Regions from separate parts of the Lactobacillus helsingborgensis genome, predicted to be linked through region 2. Evidence: riboswitches for the same ligand, from Rfam matches in the RefSeq annotation. Region 2 holds a riboswitch; the other holds the start of a gene.
What was found. A riboswitch is a leader RNA that binds a small molecule or an ion and turns the genes downstream of it on or off. The one in region 2 is predicted to bind FMN.
Positions count from the first base shown of each region.

Region 1 (7,441 bases), 570 kb from region 2:
GGCAAGTGCGAATTTTTGGGCAAGTAGAAATGGTGCCCTAAGATTGGTTTTCATTTCCAAATCCCAATCTTGCTCTTTAATTTCCGTTACTTTGCCACTTAGCCAGATACCGGCGTTATTAATTAAAATATCTATTTGTCCCAACTGCTCGTGGGCTTCATCAAACAGTTTTCTGGCTTGATCAACTTGGGACAAGTCTGTTTTAAAGCCGTAAGCTTTTTGATGAGTCTCTTTTTCTACTTTGTCCAGTGTTACTTCCGGATGTTCTTTTTCATTTAAATAACTAAAAGCAACTGTGACGCCTTCTTTTGCTAAAGCTAAAACAAATTGTTGTCCTAAACCTGTAGCACCACCGGTTACTAATGCGTTTTTACCTTGTAGTCCTAGTTTCATTATTAATCCTCCTTAAAATTAAATTTTGTTGTTAGTTAGTTGTTTCTAATTGGGTATTGCCGATATCATTCCAAACAAAAGATTGGTCTTTAACTACTTTTTGATATAGATCATATTTTTCCTGATAAACCTCTGCCAGTTCAGGATTAGGAGTAATTGTTCTTGAAATATGAACCATACTTTTTGCTGCTGCTTTAAAGTCGGTAAATAAGCCGGACATTACGCCAGCTGCCATAGCTGCTCCCATTGCGCCGTTTTCCTTAACGTTAACTAGTTCTAATGGTTTTTGAAAAATATCTGCAAACATTTGTAACCATACTTGTGAATTAGTGATTCCGCCGGCTATGCGAATTGGAGAAGACAAAACATTGGCATTTATTTTGAGTAATTTTTCAACGTGAGCTTTATGGGCGAAACAAACGCCTTCATAAACTGCATTTACAAATTGGGCTAATGAGGTATCTTTTGAAGCCCCAATGAAGCCGGCAGATGAGTTCGCAATACCAGCGTTAGAGCCAAAAATGAATGGGTAAAAAATCAGTTTGCTTTCCCAAGGTTTAACTGCTGCCACCAATTTTGAGCAGTAATCATAGATACTATGTTCATCATTAACCATCTTTAACAGTTGGGTATGATCCTTCATAAATGTTTCTGTGAACCAAGTTAAGTTAGAGCCACTTGTAGGTGACGCCTCAGTTAAGAGATATTCGCCTTTAATCGGATAATCAGAAGTCATAAATAAGTCTTTAACAACTGAGATTTTGCTATCAATGTACTGGTTAATGCTCCAAGTTCCAGTTACAATTGATAACTGATTGTGTTTAACCAGTCCTGTTGAAAGTGCGCTTGCGGTGATGTCAAATAGCCCACCAGCTACTGGAGTTCCTTCACACAGTCCGGTTTTCTTGCTGACAGCTGCAGTGATTTTCCCGCATTCAGCTGTAGAATCTACTAGTGGTGGAATCTTTTTTAGCCACTTTTTGATACCGAAAAATTCGAATACCTTTTCATCTAATTTTTCTGTGTCTTGGTTAAAAAGTGAGGTGCCACTTGCGTTTGAAATTTCAAAACCTGCCTTGCCGGTTAGCCAATATCTGACTAAGTCGGTAATCATGAAGACATATTCTGTTTTGTCATAGACTTCAGGTTCATTTTCATCAAGCCACTTTAAAAGGGCAGCTGGTTGTGAACTCCAAATAGTGGCGTAGGTTCTAGGTCTGACAGCTGTTTCATAATTTTTATCAGCAAGCCATTTTTCGACAATAGCACTAGCCCTATTATCTGTAGAAATAATGCCATTGCGCACAAACTGACCATTCTTACCGATTAAGTAAAGGCCATTACCATGACCAGTCATACCGACCCCAGCAATTTCTTTCGGGTTAATTTTTGATTTTTGCAAAACATCATGAATGACCTGAAAGTTTACTGCTCTTAATTCAGACATATCCCTTTCAGTCCAGTATTCATGAGGTGTTATCATTTCCGTATATATTGTGGACTTTGCAATTTCGTTACCGGCAGCATCATAAATAGCTGCCTTAGTTGAAGTACCACCATTATCTATTCCCATTAAATATTTGGTCATTTTATACCTCTTTCATTGCCATAATTTGCTATTACTAGTAGTAATGCCAGAAAATCCTAATCTAAAAATCTGATCGACCATATTTAAAGTTTTAATAAAACCTCCGGCAAATAATTTAGAACTTATGTTTAATTTAGCTAGATCAGCTGATTCAGCTATTGCTGAACATGCTGGCAAAACTTCAATAGCATCAAACTTATTATTTTCAAGTATTGCGCCAGTTCTTTTAAGAGAACGACTGTCAATTAAGAAAAAACGATAGATCACGTTGAGGCCAATACTCTTTGCAATATTGCCTGCTTGAATATTAGTAGTAAAAACACCATCCACTTGGTACATGTTTTTAAGTAACCGCAAGCCTTTTGCATCTGGTGCAAAACCTGCAATTAATTCCAAATGTACAAAAGCTTTTTTTCTGAATTTATGAACGTACGAAGTTTGCTTAATTAAGTTTCCTATATCAGTGTTACTCAATAGAATAATTGATGCCTTAGACTTACAAGCAAGTTGCAAAAGTTTTAGCTCTCTAACTGAGGGTATGATTGTTTTCTGGTTCTGCATTCAATTTCCTCCAATTAAATTATTACTAGGCTTTATTAAAGAAAATTATTAAGTGGTAATTAGGATTTGGTAGTTGAATATATTTGAAGAGCCTCCTCAACTGTTTTGCCATCATGGACAATTGCAGATAGAGCTGCTACCTTACCAACTGGGTTAGGGTCTTGGGTAATATTTCTTCCAGTTGCAATTCCGCAAACTCCAGCTGTCATTAAGTTGTGGACGTATTCAAAGTAGGTCTTGTTGTCAGTTTTTGGTCCTCCCAAAGCTACTGCAGGACGTCTGGTGTTTTCTACAATTTTTCTGTCAGTCTCAATATCACCAGTAAATCTGGTTTTAATGACATCGGCACCGTATTCAACGCCTAATCTTGCTGCCGTTTTAATATAGTCTGGATTATCTGAGTTAGGTTCTTGGTCAGAAACGGCGTAAGAACAAGGAAGGGTCTCAGCAATCACTGGCACGTTCCATTCCTCGCCTTGTTTTGCGAGCCGCGCTAACATTTTATGAGAAAATTCTTCTCTATCACCTTGACTGCCGGGGAAAGTCATGCAGACAACGCCGCTTGCTCCTAGTTTTAATGCATCAGTGACATCGAAGAATTGTGCTGTTTCAGGAACACTGCTGTCAAAAACATTAACCGACCCGTCTACTCTTAAAATTGTCGGCACATCAATTAAATCTTGCGCAAATAATTGAGCTTGCCCGTAAGTAACTAAGGCACAGTTAAGCCCATACTTTAATAACTGATGAACGCTTTTGACTGAAAAATCTACCCCGTCTGTATTAGCGGAAAAACCGAATCCGTCTAAAGCGACAATAATCGTTTTGCCATCTTTACCAAAAATATTATTTAAACGTTTTGCTTTATCCATTTGTAATCTCCTTTTCTAATTGAAGTCAAAAAAAGAAGGTCCAAATAAACCCAAGTGCAGAATTCTGCACAGGTTTAATTGAACCTTCTAATTTTCTCGTTCAGTTTTATATTTTATTACGATGTAAGCATAGCAGTATTTGAAAACGCTGTCAATGAAATTTGGCAAATTGTTTTAGTAATAATTTTTCAAAGCAAATGCTATTGCTCATATCGTATAACTATACTATACTTGAAATAGTTGAATACGGTTTCTTCGGGGCAGGGTGCAATTCCTTACCGACGGTGACAATTAATAATTGAAGTCCGTGACCCGCGTTTTGCGGTGGAACTAGTGAGAGTCTAGTACCGACAGTTATAGTCTGGATGGGAGAAGAACAAACAAGATTAGACAGAAAACTCGCGTCGTTATTAAACTTCGCTGAAATCTTATTTGATGAATAAAAAATAAGCCTCGTTGATAAAATCAACGAGGCTTTTTAATGCTTAGGAAGTGAGATAGTGCAAGACAAGGATTATATGCAAATGGCAGCCCAAGAAGCTGTGAAAGCAGAAGGGATGACTTGGACTAATCCATTAGTTGGTGCGGTTTTAGTTAAAAACGAGCAAGTTTTAGCAACGGGCTATCACCATCAATATGGCAGAGAACATGCTGAAGTAAACACGTTAGCACATTTATCTGACCCCAAAGAGGCTCAGGGAGCAACCTTGTATGTCACGCTAGAGCCCTGCAGTCATTATGGCAAACAGCCTCCTTGTTGCAAAAAAGTAGCCGCAGCTGGAATTAAAAGAGTAGTTATCGGTCAGGTTGATCCTCATCAAATTGTAGCAGGTAAGGGCATTAAATATTTAGAAAGTCATGGTGTTCAGACTGAGGTCATTGGTGGCACTGAAAATTTAAATGTTGCGTATAACTTTTTTTATCGGCAAAAAAGACCGTTTGTAACACTTAAATATGCAATGTCTATTGACGGCAAAATTAATGCTGCGGGTAAAACGAGAACGCTTTTGACTGGGGATGCAGCTCAAATAGATGTGCAAAGGTTGCGCCTGCAAAACCAAGCAATTTTAATCGGGGCCAATACCTTACGAATTGATAATCCGCTGCTAACAGTTAGAATTAAGAACTTACCACAGCCACCAATTAAGATTGTTTTAACTAGGGATGCTAATCAGCTTGATTTTTCCAGTCAGATATTTAAGACACGTGGTGAAATTTGGCTGTTAAGTGCAACCAATTTATCGCAAAAAGTAGCTGAAAACGTTCATTGCTATACTGCAACTAATTGGACACCAACAAAAATAGTGCAATTTTTAGCTGAACATGAAATTCAGTCACTATTAGTTGAAGGTGGTAGCAACGTACAGACTCAATTTGTGGCAGCCGGTTTGGCGGACGAGATAGTAACATACGTAGCTCCTTTAGTTTTAGGCGGCACTGGTTTACCAGCTGTGTTTGGTCAGCCTGCAGCAACAAAAAGTGACTATCAACTTTTGGATGTTAAGAGATTCAATCAAGATATCAGAATACGCGTGAGGAGAAAAGAATGTTTACAGGAATAATTCAGGCAACAGGCACCATTACTCGTTTAGAAATTAGTGAGCAACATGCCAGATTGGGCATCTGTGCTTCTGCATTAACGCCAGCAGATTTGCCTTTAGGAGCAAGTATTGCCGTTAATGGTATTTGTTTGACTGTTACCGATTGGAGCGATAATGACTTTGCGGTAGACGTAATGCCGGAAACGATGAAAAGGACTAATCTAGGCCATTTACAAAAAGGTAGTTTGGTAAATTTAGAGCCCGCACTAGCACTGAACGGCAAACTAGATGGTCATATTGTTGCGGGTCATGTTGATACTACAGCTGAACTGGTTATAAGAAACGAAAATGAAAATTCCATAGAATTAGAATTCGCAGTACCACATAAGTATGCTCCCTTTATTGTTGAAAAAGGGTCGATCGCTATTGACGGCATCAGTTTAACCGTCACGATGGCAGAGAATGATCAATTTGGCGTAAGTTTAATTCCTTATACTATCCAAAATACTACGCTTGCACATTATCAGGTCGGTGATAAAGCAAATATTGAAGTGGATATGATTGGTCGCTACGCAGTTAAGCAGATTCAGGCTTGGAAAAAAGAATTTTGATGGAGAAAAAAATGACAGAACAATTGAATGAAAAAATGCAAAAGGTATTAAAACATATGCTAAAAGGTGGATTAGTTATTGTGGCTGATTCACCGCAGCGTGAGTCTGAAGGGGATATGATTGGCTTAGCAGAGAAGGTTACACCGCAAGCGGTTAATATGATGATTACTAAGGCTCGGGGATTATTATGCGTACCAATGAGCAAAGCGTATGCCGACCGTCTGCAATTAAAACCAATTGAAACTGGCTCGAACGATACTTTTGGCACGGCTTTTACTCTTAGTGTTGACTCCACTGAAACTACTACGGGAATTTCAGCTTTTGATCGTGCGAAAACAATTAAAAAGTTAGCTGATCCTAATAGTCAATGGGCTGATTTTTATCATCCTGGTCATGTTTTCCCGTTAGTAGCTAAAGGAGGTGGCGTGCTGGAACGGACCGGTCATACAGAAGCAGCCTTAGATTTGGCAAGACTAGCTGGCGTTGCTCCTGTTGGCTTTATCTGTGAATGTATTAAAAAAGACGGAACAATGGCCAGACGCAAAGATTTAAAAGCTTTAGCAGAAGGACTTGGCATACCTTATTTGACCATTGAGGAGTTAATTGAGTACCGTAAAAATCAGGAAAACAAAGATTTGGGAATTGAGTCTTTTACCAAGGTTGACTTTCCCACAAAATATGGTCATTTTCAGCTTGAAGGTTTCAGAGATACAAAGCACCCTGAAAAGCAGCCTACTTTGTTAATTAGCAAAGGTGAAGTTAAAAAAGGTGAGCCGCTTTTATTGCGGCTTCACAGTGAATGCTTAACGGGAGATGTGTTTGGTTCTAAGCGTTGTGATTGTGGCGCTCAACTTGCCGCAGCATTAACTAAAATTGAAGAAAATGGTTCAGGAGCGGTTTTATACTTGCGTCAAGAAGGTCGGGGAATTGGTCTTGAGAATAAATTACGTGCTTATAAGCTGCAAGATGAGGGTATGAATACAGTAGAAGCTAATCAACATCTTGGTCTGCCAGTTGATGCTCGCCGCTACAATGTCGCTGCTGAAATTTTAAGACAAAAGGGCGTTAGCGAGGTTAAATTAATGACTAATAACCCAGATAAAGTAGCGCAATTAGAAAACTATGGCATCAAAGTTACTGAACGCATTCCAGTTGAAGTGGGCATGACTGCAGAAAATAAAAAATATTTGGCAACTAAAAAACATGAAATGAACCATATTTTAAATGAGGTGGATTAATATGAAAGAAATTAACGGAAACATTGCTCAAGGACAAGATAAAAAGATTGGGATTGTTGTTGCTCAGTTTAATGGTGTGGTCACAGATCGTTTGCTTTCTGGAGCAGTGTCACAATTAAAAAAATCGGGCGTGAAAGATGAAAATATTGTGATTGTGAGAGTACCTGGAGCCTTCGAAGTTGCCCGCACAGTTAACTGTTTGGCAAAGAGTGGTAAAGTCGATGGTATTATTGCTCTAGGCGCAGTAATTCGGGGCGAAACTGCTCACTTTACCTATGTTTGTGAAGGCACTACGTCGCAGTTGGCAGCAGCATCAGCTAACGGAAAAGTACCAGTGATGTTTGGCGTGTTAATGACTGATACAGTTGCACAAGCAACTGATCGTGCCGGTGGTAAGTCAGGCAATAAAGGTGCAGAATGTGCGACGGATGTGTTAGAGGTTTTAAATATAGAAGAACAAATTAAACAATTATAATTACTACATTTAATCACTGTTAATAATGACTAGAAAACAAGTCGTTTCTATTCTCAGAAACGACTTGTTTTATTTTTTAATTAATAAATATGTGATTATCAATTATATATTATATAAAAGCTATTAATGTTATTTTATATCTTGAATTTTACTGTAGTATTT
Region 1 is NZ_CP029544.1:309,691-317,131, forward strand. It holds gene DLD54_RS01505 (SDR family NAD(P)-dependent oxidoreductase) at 1-393, opposite strand, end outside; gene DLD54_RS01510 (FGGY-family carbohydrate kinase) at 425-1,981, opposite strand; gene DLD54_RS01515 (glycerol-3-phosphate responsive antiterminator) at 1,994-2,542, opposite strand; gene DLD54_RS01520 (class I fructose-bisphosphate aldolase) at 2,602-3,414, opposite strand; FMN riboswitch at 3,662-3,795, shown strand; gene ribD (bifunctional diaminohydroxyphosphoribosylaminopyrimidine deaminase/5-amino-6-(5-phosphoribosylamino)uracil reductase RibD) at 3,915-4,976, shown strand; gene DLD54_RS01530 (riboflavin synthase) at 4,961-5,566, shown strand; gene ribA (GTP cyclohydrolase II) at 5,578-6,804, shown strand; gene ribH (6,7-dimethyl-8-ribityllumazine synthase) at 6,806-7,279, shown strand.
Region 1: it holds a riboswitch for FMN, as region 2 does, so the genes downstream of both, ribD (bifunctional diaminohydroxyphosphoribosylaminopyrimidine deaminase/5-amino-6-(5-phosphoribosylamino)uracil reductase RibD) here and DLD54_RS04220 (ECF transporter S component) in region 2, are expected to answer to the same signal.

Region 2 (7,441 bases):
GCGCTCTTTACCTGTAGCTCTCACAGTAGATGAAATCAATCATTTGCTTGATCAACCTAATACCAATAAGAAACTGGGTTTGCGTGATCGGGCGTTACTTGAAACTTTATATGCAACTGGAATTAGGGTGAGTGAATTAATCAACCTCAAGTTTAACGATCTACATGAAGAACTAAAGTTGATCAAAGTTTTCGGTAAGGGATCAAAGGAACGGTTAATTCCAATAAGCGAAGTAGCTTTGTCCTGGATAGATAGTTATAAGGAAAAAGTACGGGATCCGTTAATATTAAAAGTAGGCCAAAACTGTGACTTTATTTTTCTTAATAGTCGCGGTACCGCTTTAACAAGGCAGGCAGTCTGGCAAATTATTAAAAAATATTGTAATATGGCTGGTATTCAAAAAAATGTTACCCCTCATACTTTAAGGCATACTTTTGCTACGCATTTACTAGAAAATGGAGCGGACTTGCGTGTAGTTCAAGAAATTTTAGGTCATTCAGACATTAGTACCACCCAAATTTACACCAATTTGTCGCAGAAGCATATTTTACAGGTGTACGCAAAAACTCATCCCCGGACATAGGTGATTAAATGTTAATTGAATGTAAAAATGATAAAGAAAAAGTAGCAATGGGCTTGTTGTCATATTTACCTGATTTTAAAAACCTTGCTAACCTTAAAGATGAAATTCATTTAAACAAGAATAGCAATGAATTTCATCTATACCTTTATCGTGCTCAGGATCCCAATTTTGTGGGCGTAATCGGAACCCAAGCGAATAAGCAATTTGTAGTTATCCGCTATCTTTCGTTTGCTCCTGATTATCGTAAGGAAAAGTATGTGGCACAAGCAGTCAATGAATTGGCCCAGGCTAATCCGCAAAAAATTATTACTGCTGTTCCTGAATATATTGAACTGATTAAATATCTTAAAAAGGACACGAGATAATGAGTGAAAACCTAACTTTGGAATTACCTAATTTTGAAGGCCCTTTGGACTTATTGCTGCACCTAATCAAAGTCCAAAAAATTGATATTTATGATATTCCGATTGCTCAAATTACCAGTCAATATTTGGCCTATTTGCAAGAAATGCAACAATTAAATCTCAAAATAGCAGGAGAATACTTTGTGATGTCTTCAATGCTTTTGCGCATTAAATCTCAATCATTATTACCGCATAATGATTTTGCAGATGAAAACGAAGAACAGGAAGATCCGCGGGATGAATTAGTGCAGCAACTAGTAACCTACTCAGTATTTAAAAAGGTTTCAGCTTATTTTAGAAAAAGAAACGAAGAAGTTCCAATTACTGCTGCTAAGGAAGAAAGTGTTCCCCAAAATAAAAAGATTCAGCCTTTACCAAAAGGGCAGATCACAGCTACGGAATTAACCAATACTTTTATAGTAATTTTGCAACGAATGAAAATTAGGCAGCCTGATATCGTTTCGGTTAATGTAAACGAAACCTCTGTAGCAGAAATGGCTCATTTTTTACAAAAAAAGTTAGCTAAACATCAGACCGTCAGTTTTTTTTCGTGTTGTAAGGAAATGAGAACCTTATCCGATGTGATTGGCTTATTTTTAGCATTACTTGAACTATGTAAGAAACAACAAGTAAAAGTGCTACAAAAAAGGACTTTTGGCGATCTTTGTTTAGAAAGAATTGATTGTGATGACAAGTAAAATAGCGCAGTTAGAAGCACTATTATATGTAGCTGGTGATGCTGGTATTACAGATGTAAATTTATGTGAACTTTTGCAAATTACCAAGCCTGCTTTGCGTGAACTGACCAAAGAATTACAAAAAAAGCTGCTGGAAAATGCTGATTCAGGTCTTCAAGTACAGCATATTAATAACAACTATAAATTAACTACTCGTCCCGAAATGAGTATGATCATTGAGCACTTTTTTCAAAAAGATTTAACAAAAAGCTTGAGTCAATCTGCACTTGAAATATTGTCGATTATTGCTTACAAGCAGCCTATAACCAGAATAGAAATTGATGAAATTAGAGGCGTTAATTCCTCTGGTGCGCTGCAAACATTAATCTGGCGCGGGTTAGTTAAAATAGATGGTAAAAAAGAAGCTCCCGGCCACCCAAACTTATATGTGACCAGTGACTACTTTTTACAATATTTTGGTTATCACAGTCTGGCCGACTTGCCCTTAATTGAAGACTTTGAGGATGAAAGTGTAAACGCTGAAGGCGAAATAGATTTATTTGCGGCCAAGGGACAGGCTGATAAAAATATTGCAAAAACTCAAAAAGGAGAAAAATAATGGTTTTAGAACGGTTGCAAAAAGTAATTGCGGAAGCTGGGATTGCTTCACGCCGCAAGGCCGAAAAAATGATCGTAGAAGGACGAGTGACGGTTGATGGGAAAGTCGTTACTCAGCTAGGAACTAAAGTTAACACTTTTAGCAGCGTTACTGTTGATGGCGAGCCGATTGAGCGTGAAAGTCTACATACTTATTTGTTTTATAAACCACGCGGCGTAGTTTCTACTGCCAGTGACGATAAAGGTAGGAAAACAGTAGTTGATTATTTTAAAAACTTACCGTACCGGCTATATCCAATCGGAAGACTTGACTATGACACTTCAGGGTTGCTGCTGATGACTAATGATGGAGAATTAGCTAACTTGTTAATGCACCCACGTAATAACGTGGCCAAGGTTTATGTGGCAAAAATAACAGGTCAGCTTACGCCTGAAGAAATCGGTCAACTGAAAAATGGTGTCAAAATTGATCGGCATAGATGTGCACCTGCCAAAGTAAAAATCATTAAGACCGATCGCAAAAAGAATAACCAAATTGTGCAGTTAACAATTCATGAAGGACAATATCATCAAGTCAAAAGAATGTTTAAGTCTGTAAACCATCAAGTTAAAAAATTAGCCCGTGAAAAATATGCTTTTCTAACTCTTGATTCTTTAGTTTCTGGCACATATAGAGAATTAACTCATGAAGAAGTTGACAGATTAAAGGACGTAGATTAACATATATGTGGAAATTAAAAATAAGTTTGTTGTCTTCATGGCAGGGTGAAAATCCCGACCGGTGGTGTAAGTCCACGACCCACGATAGTGGTGGAATCTAATGAGATACCGATAGTTAAAGTCTAGATGAAAGAAGACAGACTAAACTAAAAGCCAAGATCTATAGCTTACTTTTACATGGTCTGTTGCTAGGAGCAACAGACCATGTATTTTTTTGGAGGTAAGAATCTTGCATAAAAAGAAATCTAGTAATTTAGCTAACATAGTAGCCTATACTTTAATTGGAACGATTGCATATATATTAATGCTGCTTGAATTTCCGCTACTGACTAGTTTTTTAAAATTTGATTTTTCAGACGTGGTCATTACAATTGGTACATTTTTGTTTGGACCTGGACCTGGTGCGTTCATTGCATTTGTGCGGATGTTAATCAATTTAATTTATAAGGGCTTTGCTTTACCAAGTATAGTTGGACAAACTGCAGCTTTTCTTGCTTCGCTTTCTTTTGCTTTGCCATTTTATTATTTAACTAAAAATATTAGTAAAGATGAAAAGAATTTCTCGAAAAAATTTTTACAACCAATAGTAGGAATTGTTCTGGGAATTGTGGCGATGACTATAGTTTTATCCGTACTCAATGCTCTAGTGTTAACACCTTTTTATGCGGTAACTACAGTTCCTAACTTACCGGCAATCCATGGCTATACTGGTTTGCTTGCCTTTACAGAAAAGGTTTATTTAGGTCAATTGTTACATATTCCTTCTATGAGTGCTTATATTTTTGGCATTATTGTGCCATTTAATCTGTTAAAAGGAACCATTAATGGTGTAGTTGTTTACTTATTATTTGAAACAGTTTTACGAACATTTAAGCCTTTTGTACGCAGAAACTTTAATTTAAAAAATTAATATAGTGAAAAACCAAAATCAGTCTATTAAATGACTGATTTTTTTGTCCACTTAAATAGCAAATATGCTAAAATTAAGCAGGTTAGGTAAGGAGGTTTTCACGATGAATCATAATCAAGAGGGTCCATATCATCATTATGAACGTCCTCAGGAATCAAGGGTCAGGACATATAAGTCTGTATCAAAAGGCTGGCTTGCCCTAATAGTTTTGTTGGTTGTTGTTTTAGTAGCTCTTGTTCCTGTAGTTCATCATTTGGCTGGAAATAATAATTCTGCCAGCAAAGTTGTTGAAGTACGTAAAACAAGTAAAAAAACAATTAAGCATACCAAAGCTAAAAACTTGCCTGCTAAAAATAAAAAAGTTATAAATAAAAGTAAAACTAAGACTAAAACTGAGACAAAGTCAAAGAAAAAATCTCAGACTAAGCCTCAAAAGAAACGTGCAGTTGTAAAACAATACGTTGTAAAAAGTGGTGATTCGTTAACAAGTATTGCCAACCGATTTAATATGTCTGTAGGCTATTTAGCACAGTTAAATCAACTTGATCCCTATAGTCAAGTTGATATAGGACAAACATTAAAGATTAGACAATAATAATATAGAAAGGAATAGGGACTAATAGTCAATAGTCCCTTTTTTATTGGAATGCAAGTAGCAATTGATGGTCCAGCATCTGCTGGTAAAAGTACAGTAGCAAAAATTATCGCTCAAAAGTTAAATTTCACTTATATTGATACGGGGGCAATGTACCGCGCATCTACGTGGTTGGCGCGGGAACACAAACTTAGTTATGGTGATGAAAAGGGCATATTGGCTGCTATTGATCAGGAAAATATTGAACTGAAGTCTGTTGCGGGTCAACAAAAGGTTTTTGTGGGTACAAAAGATATTTCACAAGAAATTCGCACGCCAGATATTTCAGCTCATGTTTCTCAAGTATCAGCTCTTGCTGGGGTAAGGGAAAAGATGGTCAAATTACAAAGGCAGATGGCTGGCAAAATGAATGTGGTGATGGACGGGCGTGATATTGGTACCACTGTTTTACCAAATGCTGCTGTAAAAATCTTTTTGATTGCTTCTGCTCATTCCCGTGCTGAAAGAAGAATGAAGGACTTTAAAGAGAGAGGCATTAAAGTAGATCAATCACTTGCAGAAATTGAACATGATATTGCGGAAAGGGATTATAAAGATTCTCATCGTAAAATCTCACCATTAAAAAAAGCACAGGACGCTATCGAAATTGACACGACTGCAATGACGATTGAGCAAGTTGTTAATGCAATTTTATTTGAAATTAAAAAAAGTCAAAAAAAACTATAAAAAAGGGGATAAAACAGTAGAAAAATCTCTAACTTTCATTTAAAATTAGAGTATGATATTGGGAGGTAAATAATGTCAGAAAACAGTAATCAATTTTTAGATGCATTAAAGCAAATGCAAGGAGTTGAGGTCGGAGATATCGTAGATGTTGAAGTATTAGACGTTGAAGAAGGTCAAATTGATGTTGGTGTCGTAAATGCCGGCGTTGAAGGTGTGATTCCTCGTCGTGAATACACTTCAGATCGCAATGTTGACCTACGTGAAGCCGTTAAGCCAGGCGACAAGTTCAAAGCTTTGGTTTTGAGAAAAGCTGGCGGTGACAAAGAAAACGGAGAATTCTTCTTCTCAGTTACCCGCTTAAAGGAAAGAGAAGCTTACGATGAATTACAAAAGGACTTCGAAGAAGGTAAGACTATCGAAGGTACTGTAACTTCATCTGTACGTGGTGGTTTGTTAGTTGATGTTGGCACAAGAGGTTTCTTGCCAGCTTCACTGATTTCTAACCGTTACGTTTCAGATCTTAAGCCTTTCATTGGCAAGACCATGAAGCTTAAGATTACCGAAATTGATCCAAGTAAGAATCGCTTAATTCTTTCTCACAAGGACTTAATTGAAGAAGAACGTGAAGAAGCTTTTGATAAGGTAGCATCTCAATTAGTTGTTGGTGATGTTGTTGAAGGCAAAGTTTCTCGTTTAACTAATTTCGGAGCTTTTGTTGATGTTGGTGGTGTTGACGGTTTAGTCCACATATCCGAGATTTCATATAAGCATGTTGATAAGCCAAGCGATGTTTTGAAGGCTGGTCAAGATGTTAAAGTTAAAGTAATTGGTATTGATGATGATAGACATCGCATCTCCCTTTCGATTAAGCAAACTGAACCTTCTCCATTCGAACAAGCCACAGCTGACTTACACGAAGGAGATGTGTTTGAAGGCGAAGTAAAATCTTTAACTAACTTCGGTGCCTTTGTTGAAGTAGCTGATGGCATTCAAGGTTTGGTACATGTTTCAGAAATTTCTTATAAGCATGTTGATAAGCCAAGTGATGTGTTAAAGGTTGGTCAAACAGTTAAAGTCAAAGTTTTAAACATTGACCCTAATGAACGTCGTATTTCACTTTCAATGAAGGCCGCTGAGCCTAAGAGTTCTGAAAATGAAGGCAACCAATCACACGGTTCATACAATCGCAATTCGGTTAACAAGAAATACATGAACAATGATGATAACGGCTTTGCTTTAGGTGATATCATAGGTGACCAATTAAAAGATCGTCGTTAATTTTTAATGAAAAGACCGACTTTTTAAGTCGGTTTTTTTATTTATGAAGGAGGCTGAAAAATGGTTTTACCCGTTGTTGCAATAGTTGGACAGCCAAATGTTGGTAAATCAACGCTTTTCAACCGGATTATTAATCAACGTTTAGCAATAGTCGAAGATAAGCCAGGTGTAACTAGAGATCGCAATTATGCTCAAGCAGAATGGCTGGGTCATAAATTCGATTTAATTGATACTGGTGGCATAACTTGGTCAGGCAGTAATATTGAAGAAGAGATTAGGGCCCAAGCAGAAATAGCGATTGAAGAAGCTGATGTAATTGTCATCTTAACCAGCGTGACCAACCACTTAACTAGTCTTGATGAACGAATTGCGCAAATGCTTTATCAAACTAAGAAGCCGGTAATCTTAGCCGTCAATAAGGCTGATAATCCTGAACAGCGCATGGATATATATGATTTTTACAGCTTAGGATTTGGTGAACCTATCCCAATTTCAAGTATTCATGGGACTGGTATTGGTGATTTGCTGGATCGCATTGTTGCTAGCTTGCCGCAGGATTTAGATCAAAACGAAAACAAACAAATATCTTTTAGTGTTATTGGTCGACCAAATGTCGGAAAATCTTCCATTGTAAATCAACTTGTGGGAGAGAAACGGGTCATCGTTAATAACGAAGAGGGTACTACCCGTGATGCAGTAGACACGCCGTTTGAAACGGCTGATGGTACTAAATTTAGAATCGTGGACACAGCCGGTATCAGAAAAAGGGGCAAAGTTTACGAAAAAACTGAAAAGTATTCAGTTATGAGAGCGATGGGCGCTATTGAACATTCCGATATAGTTTGTTTGGTACTGGATGCCGATACCGGTATCAGAGAGCAAGATAAGCACGTTGCGGGTTATGCCCATGAAGCAGGACGCGGCATCATT
Region 2 is NZ_CP029544.1:883,200-890,640, forward strand. It holds gene xerD (site-specific tyrosine recombinase XerD) at 1-583, shown strand, start outside; gene DLD54_RS04200 (hypothetical protein) at 592-948, shown strand; gene DLD54_RS04205 (segregation and condensation protein A) at 945-1,685, shown strand; gene scpB (SMC-Scp complex subunit ScpB) at 1,675-2,283, shown strand; gene DLD54_RS04215 (pseudouridine synthase) at 2,283-3,002, shown strand; FMN riboswitch at 3,030-3,144, shown strand; gene DLD54_RS04220 (ECF transporter S component) at 3,232-3,912, shown strand; gene DLD54_RS04225 (LysM peptidoglycan-binding domain-containing protein) at 4,016-4,507, shown strand; gene cmk ((d)CMP kinase) at 4,559-5,233, shown strand; gene rpsA (30S ribosomal protein S1) at 5,306-6,511, shown strand; gene der (ribosome biogenesis GTPase Der) at 6,572-7,441, shown strand, end outside.